Regions from separate parts of the Bacillus sp. ISL-35 genome, predicted to be linked through region 1. Evidence: riboswitches for the same ligand, from Rfam matches in the RefSeq annotation. Region 1 holds a riboswitch; each other region holds the start of a gene.
The links. Region 1 has a riboswitch for cyclic di-GMP ahead of J7E38_RS11795 (DUF5667 domain-containing protein). Riboswitches for the same ligand answer to the same signal wherever they lie in the genome.
Positions count from the first base shown of each region.

Region 1 (4,763 bases):
TTTATCCAATTCATCTTCTTGTTCTGTCTTCAAATCAACCATGACAAGGCTGCATTCAATATGCTGCAGTTCCTGGGCAACCGTCCCGCCCTTGATCAAAAACTTACCATTCACCGAATCTCCGGGGGTTAGAACATCCTTCTTCAAAATCAAGTCGATCTGGGCTGATCCCACACCCAGCAGTGACATGTACTTTCTTAATAACATGCTGTTCCTCCGTAATCGTAACTTTTTTAGATTCATCGTGCGATAACTTCATTCTGGTCAACTCACTTTTTAACATTAAGCTGCATGGATGTTGTTGACTCAAGTAGCTTTTACACACCGATATTTCAATTTATGTTAAAAGCCAGCAAATGCGTCTAGCTGCTTTATAAAAAGGTTCCTATTATCATAATATTTTTCGCTTCCACTACTTTATGTGACCGAAACCTTCCTGTCGGCGCTTTTTCGGGCAGATATTCCCTCTTTATGTGACCGAAGTCTTCCTGTTGGCACTTTTTCGGGCACATATAGGACGGAATGGCTTTACCATAACCAAAAAAGATTAATAAAAAACCTTCACCTGCTCTGGTGAAGGTTAAAAACAATAAAAGACCTTCACCATATTTGGCAAAGGTCTTGCTAACAACGATTGTTGCCAACAAAGCCGGGAGTGACCTCCGGAATGACGACTCTGTTGTAAAAGCTACTCCCCTTTAGGAGAACTATTCAAATTTATACTATCATGGTACATAAAAACCTGAAGTCCGTCAAATTTTCTAATTGTATCCGATTTGGCCTCGATTGTACCTGTTAATCTACTTTCCGTTTTTCTCTTTGTTTGAATTACCTTTGCTGTTATCATCTTCCTGCTCGTCTTCTTCCGCTTCTTCATCTTCCTGCTTCTCTTTATTTTTCTTAGCTTCTTTGGCCTTAGTTTCTTCTTTGGCTTTGGCTTTCGCTTCCTCTTTACTCTTCTCTTCAGCTTTTTTCACTTCTTCTTTTTGCTTTTCTTCAGCCTTCTTTTTTGCTTCGCGCCTTTGTTCTTCCGCTTTCTTTTCAGCTTCAGCTTTCTTTTCTGTAACCTTCACAGCTGCTTGTTCAGCTTTCTTTTCTGCACTTGCTTTTTTTTCTATTGAATGTGAAGCAGTAGTTCTCGTATCCGCGCCGGCAACCGAAGCCGCTGCAGTATTAACCTGGTCAGTCGAATCAGGCTCTACATTTCCTTCTTCAGTATCCGTTCCTTCATCCTGATTTACTTCTTCAATATTCGTTTCTTCAGCCTGATTTGCTTCTTCAGAGCCCTCATCTTCAGAACTCTCAGCATTTTCATCTGTATCCGTTTCTTCATCGACTGAAGATTCTTTTTTGCCTGATGCGAGTCCTTTCATCTTGGACGGGTGGACACCCAGCTTCTTGGCTGCCTGTCCAAAGCCAACCTTTTCCTCAGTATATAAAACAGCAATCTCTTCTACTGTCTTGCCAGCTGCCTCTGCAAGCCAGAAGATTTGTGCGATTTGCCCGTATCCCAGCTCCTGTTCACGCAGCTGGGATACCATTTTCTGATCAAGATCCTTTACTACGTTCGCAACGACCTTTGCTTGTTCTGTTGCTTCTGCAACTTCTTCCTTTAATTCATTTTCAAGTTCTTCGGTAAGCCCTTCCTCAAGATTAGCTGCATTTTCCAACTCTTCTGTCAGTCGGTCTTCTCCATCGGAATCGGTCCCGTCTTCAACTATGACCTCCGTGACCTTCTCTTGCGCTTCTTCAAGCGTTTCTAAATAATCTTTAAACGCCTCTTGTACGAATTCTGTCTTTTCCTCCTCTGACATAGCTGCCGCCTCAGCCAGCCTCTCGTTCGCAAACTCTAAAAGCAGCTCGGCTTCCTTTTCATCATCAAAGGTGATTAAAAGCTTCAATTCTTCAAATAATTGATCAAACGTAAATAAAAACTCGTCTGGTGTCGTTCCGGGATCTACAGTTTCTACAACTTCCTCTGCGGATACTCCCGTACCAAAAGCAAGCAGTCCTGTCAAAACCGTTGATGCGAAAAACTTTTTCATTCCAATTTCCCCCACTTATATATTGGAATCAAAATCAAAAAAGTGCTGTCCGAAGAGCAGCACACATAAATCTACTATGTGAACCTTCGGCAACTGGCTGGCATAGTCATGACTTTAGCCCCTGTAGTTTTGCGTCCCCAGGTTTCCCTGGATTTGCCTTTATCGGATTTTAATTCTACTTTTATCATACTTATTCGACAGAAAAAAATAAATAAAAATTTTCGGAGTTTGCCGCTAACTCACTTCGCTTCCCCGCCGAACTTCCCTTCCTGGTAATCGCGGTATGCCTGACGGATTTCTTCCATTGAATTCATGACGAATGGGCCGTAAGCAACAACTTCCTCTTTGATCGGCTGGCCGGAGTAGACCAACACTCTTGAGCGCTTATTCGCTTTAAAAGTTAATCCGCTTAAGCCTTCCCCGCCATCCTTAAAGGTTAACGTGGCTGCTGAAGACTTTTTAAGGTTGACCTGGCTTTCACCAGCTTCAATTTCACCTGATAGTACATAAAGGAACGCATTATGCCCTTCTGGCAGCTCATATGTGAATTCAGCACCTTCAGACAGGCGGATTTCAGATAAGGCAAATGGCACCAAAGGTTCCATCGGTCCCTTTACACCGGCGGTTTCTCCTGAGTAGACCTTTAGTGTGCCGCCATCGAATGGGACAACAGGCGCCTCTTCGTTATAAACATTCTGATAAGAAGTGGTTGTGCCTTTCAGCTCTCCAGGCAAATTCAGCCATAACTGCAGTGTATGGGCAATATCGTGGTCAACCGCTTCCTCGGCATGCCTCGCTCCGCTTCCGGCGTTCATGTACTGGATATCCCCTGCTTCAAGAATGCTGTGCCCTCCATGGTTATCGATATGTTCCAGTCTGCCGTCAATGACAAACGTAATCGTTTGGAAGCCGCGATGTGGGTGATCGGAAAAAGTACCGCGCTTGAACCAGTCCTCAGCCATTAGAATGAACGGATCCAATTCCCTCCACTCCTGCGGGTTCAGTACCAGCCCCGCCTGCACATGGGGCATGCCTCTCTCTTCATATTGAACGGTCCAATGCTTTTTTATATCTCTTTTATACATTTTTATAACCCCTTTCCAGGAACTTCAATTTTCTCAGGACGTTTTTACCTTTTCAGTTTCATTAAATTATATCAATCAAAGGAATTATTTTAAAACAAAGATACTTTAACATGAGATAAATTCATCTCCTCCAGCTCCCAAGTGTCAAACTAGTATTCTAGAAAAATTCTATTGTGAGAAGGTCTTTCATCCTATATAATATACAATTGGCTTTAAAATATCGTGGTTCGTAACCATCCCACGTAAAAAAACTAGGAGAGATGAAAATGAATACGAGAACGGTTGTCCGAAACGGGATTCTGGCTGCATTGTATATCGCCGTTTCTGCTGTCATCCAGCCATTCGGCTTTACCAATGTACAATTCCGCGTATCGGAAATGTTCAACCACCTGATTGTTTTTAACAAAAAGTATTTCTTCGGAATTGTGTTGGGAGTATTTTTAACAAACCTGCTCTTTTCCCCGATGATGGCTTATGACCTTGTATTTGGCGTTGGCCAGTCAGTGATTTCTTTGTTGATTACGATCTTCACTTCTAAATATATCAAAAATATCATCGGCCGTATGATTGTGAATGCTCTGGTGTTCACCTTCACGATGTTCCTTATCGCGCTTGAACTGAATCTCGCATTTCAGATGCCGTTCTTGTTCACATGGCTGACAACAGCCGCGGGTGAATTCATCGTAATGGCTGTCGGCATTCCAGTGATGCTCGCGATCCATAAACGAGTGAACCTCGAGAAGTTGGTATGAATGAACAAACCGCATGGGTTTAATCCATGCGGTTTTTATATGGTTTGCAAGCCATTATTTTCGATTGTGCTTAAGCCGTTTATATATGTACACACTCTTTTTTCCGTCTTTTCGCCTCATACATTCTCGCATCAGCCATGGCCATCAATTCTTCCATCCTGCCCGCGGAGGCGCTGGTGCAGGCATAGCCAATAGATAAACCGATTGGGCAAGTTCGGTTTTTTTGATTATACAGATCAATCGAGGTCTGGATGAATTCAATGAGATTTATGATTTCCTTCTCGTTTTTCCGAAGTATAAGAATGGCGAATTCATCCCCGCCCATCCGTGAAACGAAGATTTCATTAGACTCAAAAGAAGCCAGCAGTTTTGCTGTTTCAATCAAAAGCCTGTCGCCCTGTTTGTGCCCAAAAGAATCATTCGTGGTTTTCAGATTATCCAAGTCGCACATAATGATGCCCGCAGATATGGTCTTTTTATTATATGAATCTGACTGTTTTTGGAAGTAATGCCTATTATGGATCCCGGTTAATGCATCATGATTAATCCGGAACTCCAAGTCTTCCTGGAGCTTGACTTTATCATCAATATTTCGGATGATTCCCTGAATGGCAATCAGCTGGTCGTTGTGATAAACCGGACTTGCGTATTCTTCAAACCAGAGGTACTCTCCTTCATGATTACGCCACCTCTGAAGAATCGGCTGGCAATAATCAAGATTGCCTGTCACCTTGTCATGCAGCTGGTCCACATCATCCGGATGCGATCGTTCAAAGCAGTCATACGGATTTCCCATAGCCGCCTCTACAACCCCTCCTCCCAGATACGTGTCCAGGGACGGACTTATATACTTGAATTTAAATTCCGGCTTAACCTGATAA
Region 1 is NZ_JAGGQK010000007.1:72,373-77,135, forward strand. It holds gene J7E38_RS11785 (sporulation protein) at 1-207, opposite strand, end outside; gene J7E38_RS11790 (hypothetical protein) at 372-647, opposite strand; gene J7E38_RS11795 (DUF5667 domain-containing protein) at 801-2,045, opposite strand; cyclic di-GMP riboswitch class I at 2,131-2,213, opposite strand; gene J7E38_RS11800 (pirin family protein) at 2,285-3,130, opposite strand; PreQ1 riboswitch class I at 3,347-3,391, shown strand; gene J7E38_RS11805 (QueT transporter family protein) at 3,397-3,882, shown strand; gene J7E38_RS11810 (sensor domain-containing diguanylate cyclase) at 3,962-4,763, opposite strand, start outside.

Region 2 (4,763 bases), on a different contig from region 1:
TCGAAGTGTGTTCAACAAAGGTGAGCTTGTAGCTTTCTGGATCCACCTTGAAAACGGCGATACTGTCATGGCCGCGGTTGGCAGCGTAGATGTAGTTTCCGTCAGAAGAAATATGGATGGCGCTACCCTGGTTGTTTTCGGTGAAGTCTGCAGGCAGGGTTGTGATGGCCTGAAGCTGTAGGAAGCTTCCATCTTCGCTATTGTACTTTAAAACAAGCACCTCAGAGCTGAACTCTGTCATCAAATAGGCGATTGTGTTGTTTGGATGGAAAACAAGATGTCTTGGACCGCTGCCTGGTGCAATATTTAATACACTCTTTTCAATAAGTTGGCCGTTGTCCAGGGTGTAGGTGATCAACTGATCGATGCCAAGGTCGATCACTGCTGCATATTTCCCGTCAGGAGTGAAGCCGGCATAATGGGTGTGTGCTTTTTCCTGGCGCTCGTCCGGTCCTGACCCTTCATGTACTGCACTGGATAATACATTTTCAATACTGCCGGATTCAGCGTTCAGCAGATAAGAATCTGCAGACCCTTTATGGTAATTGGCGGATAAAAGCAGGGTGTTTTCCGGATTCACGCTCACATGGCAGGGAGATGCTCCTGGAACAAGCTGTGAATTGATGAAAGATAATTTTCCGGAATCGAGAATGTTGAAGCCTGCAACTCCCCCGGAACCACCTTCTTTTGCCACAGCATATAGGAAGCGGTTATCGTCACTGATTGTCAGGTAAGTAGGGTTTTCCAGCGCAGCAGCTGGTTCCACGTCGAGGATCTTTCCATTCACAGCGTCTAGTGTGAAAGAATAGATTCCCTCGCTGTCACCTTTTGTATAGGTTCCGAAATAGCCTTTGAACTTTTCATGGGTTGCCATTATGAATGCCTCCAATTTAATTCGCGTTAATACTATGATTTATAGTCTAGCAAAAAAATCCTGGCAGACAAAATGTTACGTCCACAATGGTAATGGGTAAAATAAACATGAGCATTTTTGGTATTAGGATGTTAGGTTTTCTGACGAAAATCTGGACTTTGGACTTTAGAAGGGATATGCTCTTTTTTGAATAGTTTTTCGTGAATTAGGAGGGTTATCATGAGCTTGCAAAAGCAGATTATTGAAGATTTGAATGTGCAGCCGCAAATTGATCCCCAGCAGGAAATCAGGAAGAGAATCGATTTTTTGAAGGAATATTTGCTTGCATCAAAGGCGAAAGGATTCGTTCTTGGCATCAGCGGGGGCCAGGATTCCACTCTGGCTGGGAAGCTTGCACAAATGGCTGCGGAGGAACTGCGGTCAGAAGGCCAGGAGGCCAATTTCGTGGCTGTCAGACTTCCCTATGCGGTGCAAAAAGACGAGGATGATGCACAGAAAGCGCTGGACTTCATCCAGCCTGACCAAACGATCACTTTCAATATCCAGCCTGCTGTCGACACTTTCAATACCCAGTTCGAGGAAGCGATTGGCGAGAAGATGACGGACTTTAACAAAGGAAACGCAAAGGCAAGGATCAGGATGATCACTCAATATGCGATCGGCGGGCAAGACGGCTTGCTGGTGATCGGGACAGACCATGCTGCAGAAGCAGTAACCGGATTTTTCACAAAATACGGAGACGGTGGAGCAGACCTGCTTCCACTTTCCGGCTTGAACAAGCGGCAGGGCAGGGAATTGCTCAAGGCATTGAACGCAGAGGCAAGGCTGTATCTGAAAGAGCCTACCGCCGACCTTCTTGACAATAAGCCGTTGCAGTCGGATGAAACCGAGCTTGGCGTCAGCTATGAAGCAATCGATGATTATCTTGAAGGAAAGCAGATCGACGAAGCAGCAGCTGCCAAAATTGAGGGCAGATATCTTGCTTCAGAGCATAAACGGCATGTTCCAGCTTCCATGTTTGATTCATGGTGGAAGAAATAAGCATAAAAAAAGCCTGGCTGATCAGCCAGGCTTTCCTTTTATTCAGTTTGCGCGATTGCAAAATGCGGCGCATCCTCTTTTTCTGTCACTTTGTCGATTTTATCGGTGAACATCTGGAAGACTCGCTTTTTTTCTTCCAACTCCTTGATATACTCTTTCAAATCGTTGAATTTCTCCTCAAATGGCTGATGATACAATTCACGTATCTTCCTGTTCAGGTCTGGATTAACTGTCGACTGGACAACCTGCTTTGTGATGTTGAATTTATATGTATACACTTTCAGCTCATTTTTAACTTCGTCATACTCCGCATCAATTTCTTTAAGAATCTCTTCAATTTCTGCTTTCCAATCATCTAGCGACTGCTTAACATGCTGTTCCATAAGGATCCTCCTGCCATTCGCCTGTAATAAAGCTTCTTCTTTTTATTCTAACAACCGAACTTTACATAGAGATTGCTGGGATATTACATTGTGAAAACAAAGATTCCAGTAAAAGTAGTGGCAGACTTCAGACAAAACACTGTCCTCACCGTCGATTTTTTATCGTTTTATAAATGTATTTTTCCTGCAATCATAAAGTTATAGGAAAATAGACTCATCTTTGTAAGTAATTGGCGAATTTTGTTGAAAGAATGGTTCTAAAGTTTTATATTTTAAATAGAACTGAAAAAGGCAAACTTATCGAAAGGTGAGGACGCAAAGCCACGAGTCTAAGGCCACGCTGCTAGGATCGTCGGGTTGCCAATAAAAGATCGGATGAGAATTGAAGATATCGGTGAATGGTTTTGGGTGACTGTTTGCCAAAGGAAATCCGCCGTCTTTTTGGGGGATTTTTTATTTTTTCCTGTTCCATACTGCACAATAAAGCAAAAACAGCTAAATTTCACGTTTGCCGATTGTGAGAGAGGATAAATAATACTTAAGTATCTTGACAGGACGAATGAAAATAATCCATTTGGCAGGTTTTGTTTTTAGGACAAAGGATTTTTTTAAAAAAATTGATGGAAGGTGGAGGAAACGTTGACTGTATTGTTTGGGACGGTAGAGTACTTTGAACGGGAGATTGAGTTTCATTTATCTGATGTTGAAAAAAGGGAAAGGTTCCGGGAAGAAATTCAGCAGATTCAAACGAAGCTGGAGGAAGAACTTCGGAATGATTTCATCTGTGACGAGAAGTTAAGAAGGGAATGCCTTGAAAATCTATCGAATGCCTGCAGTAAATTAACGGAAGATTATGTAGTTTGAAAACTACTAAAATATGAAAGCCTGTGGTGCGGTGACCACAGGCTTTTCCTATGGCTTCATCAGGAGGGTGCATTGTAACAAAAGAGATGGATCGATAGCAGTGCATTCAATGATGATCATAGGGATTTTACGAAAGGTGTTTGAAGCTGCAGATTTAAGGTTATGTTTATCAGTAAGACAGCAAAAGGGGAATCGTCATGGAAAAAAAAGTATACAACAAACTCGTAAGGGACTATTTTCCGGATTTGATGAAGGATAAAGGCAAGAAAGTTGAATATGAAGTTTTGCAAGGCAGTGCCTATAGTGAAAAGCTAATGGAAAAATTCAATGAGGAAGTTGAAAAATTCCGGAATGCGGGCACGGACAGGCTGCTGAGTGAAATAGTAGACTTGCTTGAGGTGGTCTATGCGATTGCGGACCATCGGGGGATCACCGAATCGGAAGTGGAGTTCATGCGCCAGCTGAAGAAGAATCGAAGCGGCGGCTTCCGCAAAAAAATCCTGCTCAAATCTGTTGAGGAACGTTCAAAATAAAAATAAGCCCTCTGCCATAGTTGGCGGAGGGCTTTATCTATAACGCGTTAAGCAGTTTTATGTGCTGGTTCCGGTGTCTGTTTGAAAACAGTCTTGCGGATGAAAGGAACCACCCAGCGGTCCAGACCGTATTTGCCAGCGTTGTAGCCAGCGAATAGAAGGACGAATCCGAAGAAGATGTCAGTTGGGTTATGAGATACAGTACCTGCAAGGAAGAAGCTGAAGTTCATGACAAGTCCGAAGAACATGGCAGCAGTTGTTAAGCATCCAAGGAGCAATCCCAGACCAACAAGGAATTCACCAAGCGGAACGATAAAGTTGAAAAGATCGACGTTTGGAATCGCGAAGCTTTCAAGGAAGTTTACATACCATCCATACACCATGTGTCCGTCTGGACCTTTCACAGGATTGGCTACAGCTCCTTTTAAAAATCCGGTTGCGTCAAATCCTTCACCAGTCAATTTTCCCCAACCAGCAGTCATCCAGTTGTAACCAAGCCATACACGAATTACAGTCAACAGGCCAGCAGCAATATTGTTTTCCCTTAACCATTTAGCGAACATCTAAATCGCTTCCCTTCAAAAATATATAATGATTACACTTATAAAATATCAAAGCAATAAATGGAAATCTGTGAATAAAGTGTGAAGACACATATCAGCCATAATGTTTTGAACAAATTTTGACAGCGGGTTTCCTTTTATGGATAAAATACCCTTATAGGTATTATTAATAATGCCTTTTCCTTGTCACATATATTGGAAATACATAGAATAAACATAAGATGAATACAAGCAGGAAAGGGGAATGGAATTATGAGCGAGTTATTGTTTAAACAGTTTGAATTAACAAGAGGAAATTTTTTAAAGCATATTGAGGGTTTGGATCCGGAGCAGGCGAGTTTTCAGCCAGAGGGCTTCAATAATAATATCCACTGGCATATCGGGCATGTATTGACGGTGGCAGAACAATTCATGATGGGATACCCAAAAAAATCAAATCATCTCCCTGAGAATTACATAGCGCTATTTGGAAATGGTACGCGTCCATCTGACTGGTCTGGCGATG
Region 2 is NZ_JAGGQK010000008.1:3,948-8,710, forward strand. It holds gene J7E38_RS12940 (lactonase family protein) at 1-874, opposite strand, end outside; gene nadE (ammonia-dependent NAD(+) synthetase) at 1,094-1,915, shown strand; gene J7E38_RS12950 (hypothetical protein) at 1,954-2,298, opposite strand; cyclic di-GMP riboswitch class I at 2,579-2,663, shown strand; gene J7E38_RS12955 (hypothetical protein) at 2,938-3,162, shown strand; gene J7E38_RS12960 (nucleoside triphosphate pyrophosphohydrolase) at 3,360-3,695, shown strand; gene J7E38_RS12965 (DoxX family membrane protein) at 3,743-4,258, opposite strand; gene J7E38_RS12970 (DinB family protein) at 4,511-4,763, shown strand, end outside.
Region 2: it holds a riboswitch for cyclic di-GMP, as region 1 does, so the genes downstream of both, J7E38_RS12955 (hypothetical protein) here and J7E38_RS11795 (DUF5667 domain-containing protein) in region 1, are expected to answer to the same signal.

Region 3 (4,763 bases), on a different contig from region 1:
GCTGTGCAAAGAAACGCATGATACAGTCATCCGTTTCGCACCGCCGCTTGTCATCAGCCAGGAAGAACTGGACTGGGCCATCGAGCGAATCAAGAAAGTTTTATCATAAAACGATAAAAAACCCGCCTCTTGGCGGGTTTTTGGTTTCTAACGGGTAGCGCGCGGTTCTGCTGCTCTTTCCTCTCTTTCGCTAGGCGCGAAAAGAAGTCCAATGTTAATTAAACCGGCAAGTCCGACTAAACCATAGATGATTCTTGACAACGCTGAATCCTGGCCGCCAAAGATTGCTGCAACAAGATCAAATTGGAAGAATCCGACTAAGCCCCAGTTGATTGCCCCGATTATGGTAAGAACAAGTGCTGCACGTTGAATACCGCTCATGGATGTTTCCTCCTTAAATTAAATTTGTTCTTTTATAGAATGTTTCAGCACGATATGAATTATTCATCCGCCCTATATTTCTTTCCTACCCTTCTAAAAAAAGTTGTAACTTTTTGCGGCACATTAGAGAACATTAAGGAGTGTATTTTTTGCAATGCGTTTTGAAAAAGAACATAATATCCTAGAGGAAGGTGATTTAAATGGACAACTTTACTTTTTACAATCCAACAAAACTGATATTTGGCAAAGGCCAGCTTGAGGAACTTAAAAATGAAGTTCCGCAATACGGAAAGAAGGTCCTGCTGGTTTATGGCGGCGGAAGCATCAAGCGCAACGGACTTTATGATTCTGTGATGGACACTCTTAAAGAAATGGGAGCCGAAGTATCCGAGCTTTCTGGTGTAGAACCGAATCCCCGGCTTTCTACTGTCCAGAAGGGTGTAAAGATCTGCAAAGAAGAAGGCATCGAATTCCTTCTGGCAGTAGGCGGAGGCAGCGTCATCGACTGCACGAAGGCTATCGCTGCCGGAGCAAAATATGATGGCGATGCATGGGACCTGGTTACCAAGAAAGCTTTTGCTTCTGAAGCTCTTCCGTTGGGAACCGTGCTCACTTTGGCAGCTACAGGCTCAGAAATGAATGCCGGTTCTGTCATTACAAACTGGGAAACGAATGAAAAGTACGGCTGGGGAAGCCCGGTAACATTCCCGAAATTCTCGATCCTCGATCCTGTGAATACTTTTTCAGTACCGAAGAACCAGACGATTTATGGCATTGTCGACATGATGTCCCATGTTTTCGAGCACTACTTCCATCTGACCGAGAACACGGAATTCCAGGACCGCATGTGTGAATCTCTGCTGTTGACTGTGATGGAAACAGCTCCAAAGCTGCTTGATGACCTGGAAAACTATGAATACCGTGCAACAATCCTTTATGCTGGAACGATGGCCTTGAACGGCATCCTGAATATGGGCTACCGTGGTGATTGGGCTACCCATAATATCGAGCACGCTGTATCTGCGGTATACGATATCCCTCACGGAGGCGGCCTGGCGATTCTGTTCCCGAACTGGATGAAGCATAACCTTAAGGTAAAACCAGAACGTTTCAAAAAAATGGCTGTCAGAGTCTTCGGCGTGAATCCAGAAGGCCGGACGGACGAAGAAGCCGGGTTGGAAGGAATCGAAAAGCTGCGTGAATTCTGGAACAGCATCGGCGCACCATCAAGACTTGCTGATTATGACATTGATGACAGCAAACTCGATTTGATGGCCGATAAAGCAATGGCAAACGGTGAATTTGGCAACTTTGCAAAAATGAATAAAGACGACGTAGTGGAAATCTATCGTATGTCGTTATAAATGAATGAGGACCCGGGGGATTAACCCTGGGTCCTTTGTCTTTGTATCAGGACAATGATCTTATAAAAACCATTAGGAAAAAGAAAAAAATAATGAAAAGGACCCCTTTTACGGGTGATAAATACATTAGGAGAAAAATTTACCAAAAAATTTAATAGGACTATATGTTTAACCTGCTGGGTAACTGTGGTAATTCTTAAAAATGTAAGACAAGGAAGCCGAGGAATATTTTACATAAACAAAAAACATCATTCATGCTAATAGCAAACCTGTTGAAAAGCAGGGACGCAAAGCCAGGAGTCTAAGGCTGCGAAAATGCAGCTATGACCGTCCAGCCGCCATGGAAAAAGTATTATTCCAGGCGGCTTTTTTTGTCTAAACATAGGTGAATTTTTACGGAAAGGAGGATACACATTATTTTAAATAACTGAATATTCAGTTATTTTTACGAGCAAATTTTCAATACCAATATAAAAGGGGACGAGAAATTGAAAACGACTTTTATGAAAAAATTATCAGCAGTCTCGATTGCATTCCTAATGTTATTTTCACTAACAGTACCGGCATTCGCTAATGAAAATGAAGGTGTGTCACTAGATAAGGAAGAATACACAAAATTGAAAAGCGAGGCCGAGAATTCAAATCAAGCAGAAAGCAAAGAAGCAACTCAAAAAGAAAACAATGACTCAAACCAAGAAGTGGATGACGAGTCAACTCAAGAAGAGAACGCTGAGGCAGGTCTAGAACAAAATGATGTCTCAGCACAAGAAGAGAACGATGAATCAACTCAGGAAGGAAATGAGGCAACAACTCAAGAACAAAATGGTGACTCAACACAAGAAGAAAACAATGACTCAACTCAAGAAGAAAAAGAGGCAACAACTCAAGAACAAAATCATGACCCAACTCCAGACGGAAAAGATGAATCGAATCAATCAGCAAAAGATGGTTCAAGTCAAGACGAAAATGCCAATGCCGCTCAAGAAGAAAAAGAAAACGATATGGAAGACATGGCATCTATCGAGGGCCCTAAAGAGAATGTCAATAAAAGCACAGAAATCCACCTGCATTTGAAAAACTGCCCAGAAGATGTTGAAAAAGTAGCGGTCGAGTTAAAAGGAGTTTGGAAAGAGATGTCAAACCCGGGTAACTCGCCACTTTATAAACTGAAAGATGGCGGTGAGTTTGTAGAGGATGATATTACTGCATTCAGGCTTACGTTTGAGTCAGGAACTGAACAAATATATTCAATGGATGAAGTTAGGGTAGGAAAAGAAGCGGAAGGATCCATTAACTATTGGCTTGAGAGCTGCTCTATTGACGAAGAAGACATTTCTGAAGAGCCAGGCGACGGGACAGTGAACCCTGGTGTAGGCACAGAGGAACCAGGAGATGATAACGGTGAAGAGAATGGCAACAAAAGCACAGAGATTCACCTCCATCTGAAAAACTGCGTTGCTCCAGTTAAGAGTGTGTTTGTTAAATTAAATGGTGAGTGGGAAGAAATGTCCAACCCAGGTAACTCCCCGCTCTATAAGCTCAAAGATGATGGTGAATTTGCAAAGGATGATATCACGGAATTTAAGCTTGTATTTGAATCAGGCGTTGAAAGAGTCTATAAAATCGAAGACCTTAGAGTTGGAGTAGAAGCAGAAGGGTCAATTAATTATTGGATTGAGGACTGTACAGTACCTGAGGATAATAATACAGAAGAACCAGGGAATGGAACAGGAGATAGCGACGAAGATTCCGACCAAGATGGAGAATCACCAGATGTTACTGAAATAGTTAAAGAACTGTATATCAATCTTAATCTGGATATTAAAACAGTAGTCAAGTTGACATTGGTGATTAAAGGCGGCGAGAAGATCGAACTCACCCGGATTAACAACCTCTGGAAACTTATTTTCGCTAACGGTTTAGATGTTACCAATATCAAGGGGATAGAACTAGAGTTTGAGGATGGAACGACCAAATTTATCACGCTTAGCATGCTCTCTTTTGAATTGAAAGACCAGGTTCTTCATTTGAAAATTGATGAAGCAGTCCTCGGTGCTGATGATAAGACTGATGTTGGCAATGAGACAGATGTTGACAAGGATGATGAGACCGGAATAACTGGCAATAATGATAATAATTCCGGAGGGTACGATAAACAAAACTGGTCCGGAAAAGTACTTCCAAAAACAGGAGAAAGCAGCAATATGATGTTCTATATAGTAGGCTTCCTTCTTATGGCAGCAGGTACAGGATTAAGAATGAGAAAGCCAATCAGTAACTAAAGGAGAGGGGGGAAGAGATTCCCCTCTTTATTTTTGAATTAATATTGAATGGGAGTGTGCAATATGAAAAAAATACTATCCTTAATGCTTATAATATCCGGAGTGTTTCTGTTTTTATATCCATCCATATCAAATTTATATACTGATTATCAGCAGGAAAAGTTGATGAATGATTGGGAAGCAAAAACATTTGAAGCTGAAGCAGCTGATGTCACTTTTGACCAGCAAGCTGCAAAAGAGAGTCTGGATGAACTTAATGGTGTTTTCAAAGCAGAAGAACAGGATCAAGTCGATCAAAACCAACTGGTTGATCCCACAAGCTCAACCATCGAAGAGGAAAGCTCAAAGCGCAACAATTCCGGTATGCTTGGTGTAATTGAAATTGATAAAATCAATTTACGCTTACCGATCCTGTATGGCGCCTCGCAGGGTAACCTTGGTGTGGGTTCAGGTCTGTTAAATGGAACCTCCCTTCCAGGTGCACCGGGAAACAGCGCAATTGCTGCCCACCGAAGCCGTTCGTATGGAAGAATGTTTAATCGTCTTGATGAAATTGGTACCGGGGATGTAGTTACTGTTAAGGGGCAAAATGGAACATTCCAATACAAAGTTTATGAAACCCTAGTAGTAGAACCTGAAGATGTTTCTGTATTAAGCGGCAGTAAAAATGAAAAGACTTTAACTCTCATCACCTGCACCCCGATTGATACTGCGACCCACAGGCTGATTGTTAAAG
Region 3 is NZ_JAGGQK010000004.1:572,498-577,260, forward strand. It holds gene J7E38_RS08805 (ornithine--oxo-acid transaminase) at 1-109, shown strand, start outside; gene J7E38_RS08810 (DUF378 domain-containing protein) at 148-381, opposite strand; gene J7E38_RS08815 (iron-containing alcohol dehydrogenase) at 582-1,745, shown strand; cyclic di-GMP riboswitch class I at 1,998-2,088, shown strand; gene J7E38_RS08820 (LPXTG cell wall anchor domain-containing protein) at 2,234-4,027, shown strand; gene J7E38_RS08825 (class D sortase) at 4,193-4,763, shown strand, end outside.
Region 3: it holds a riboswitch for cyclic di-GMP, as region 1 does, so the genes downstream of both, J7E38_RS08820 (LPXTG cell wall anchor domain-containing protein) here and J7E38_RS11795 (DUF5667 domain-containing protein) in region 1, are expected to answer to the same signal.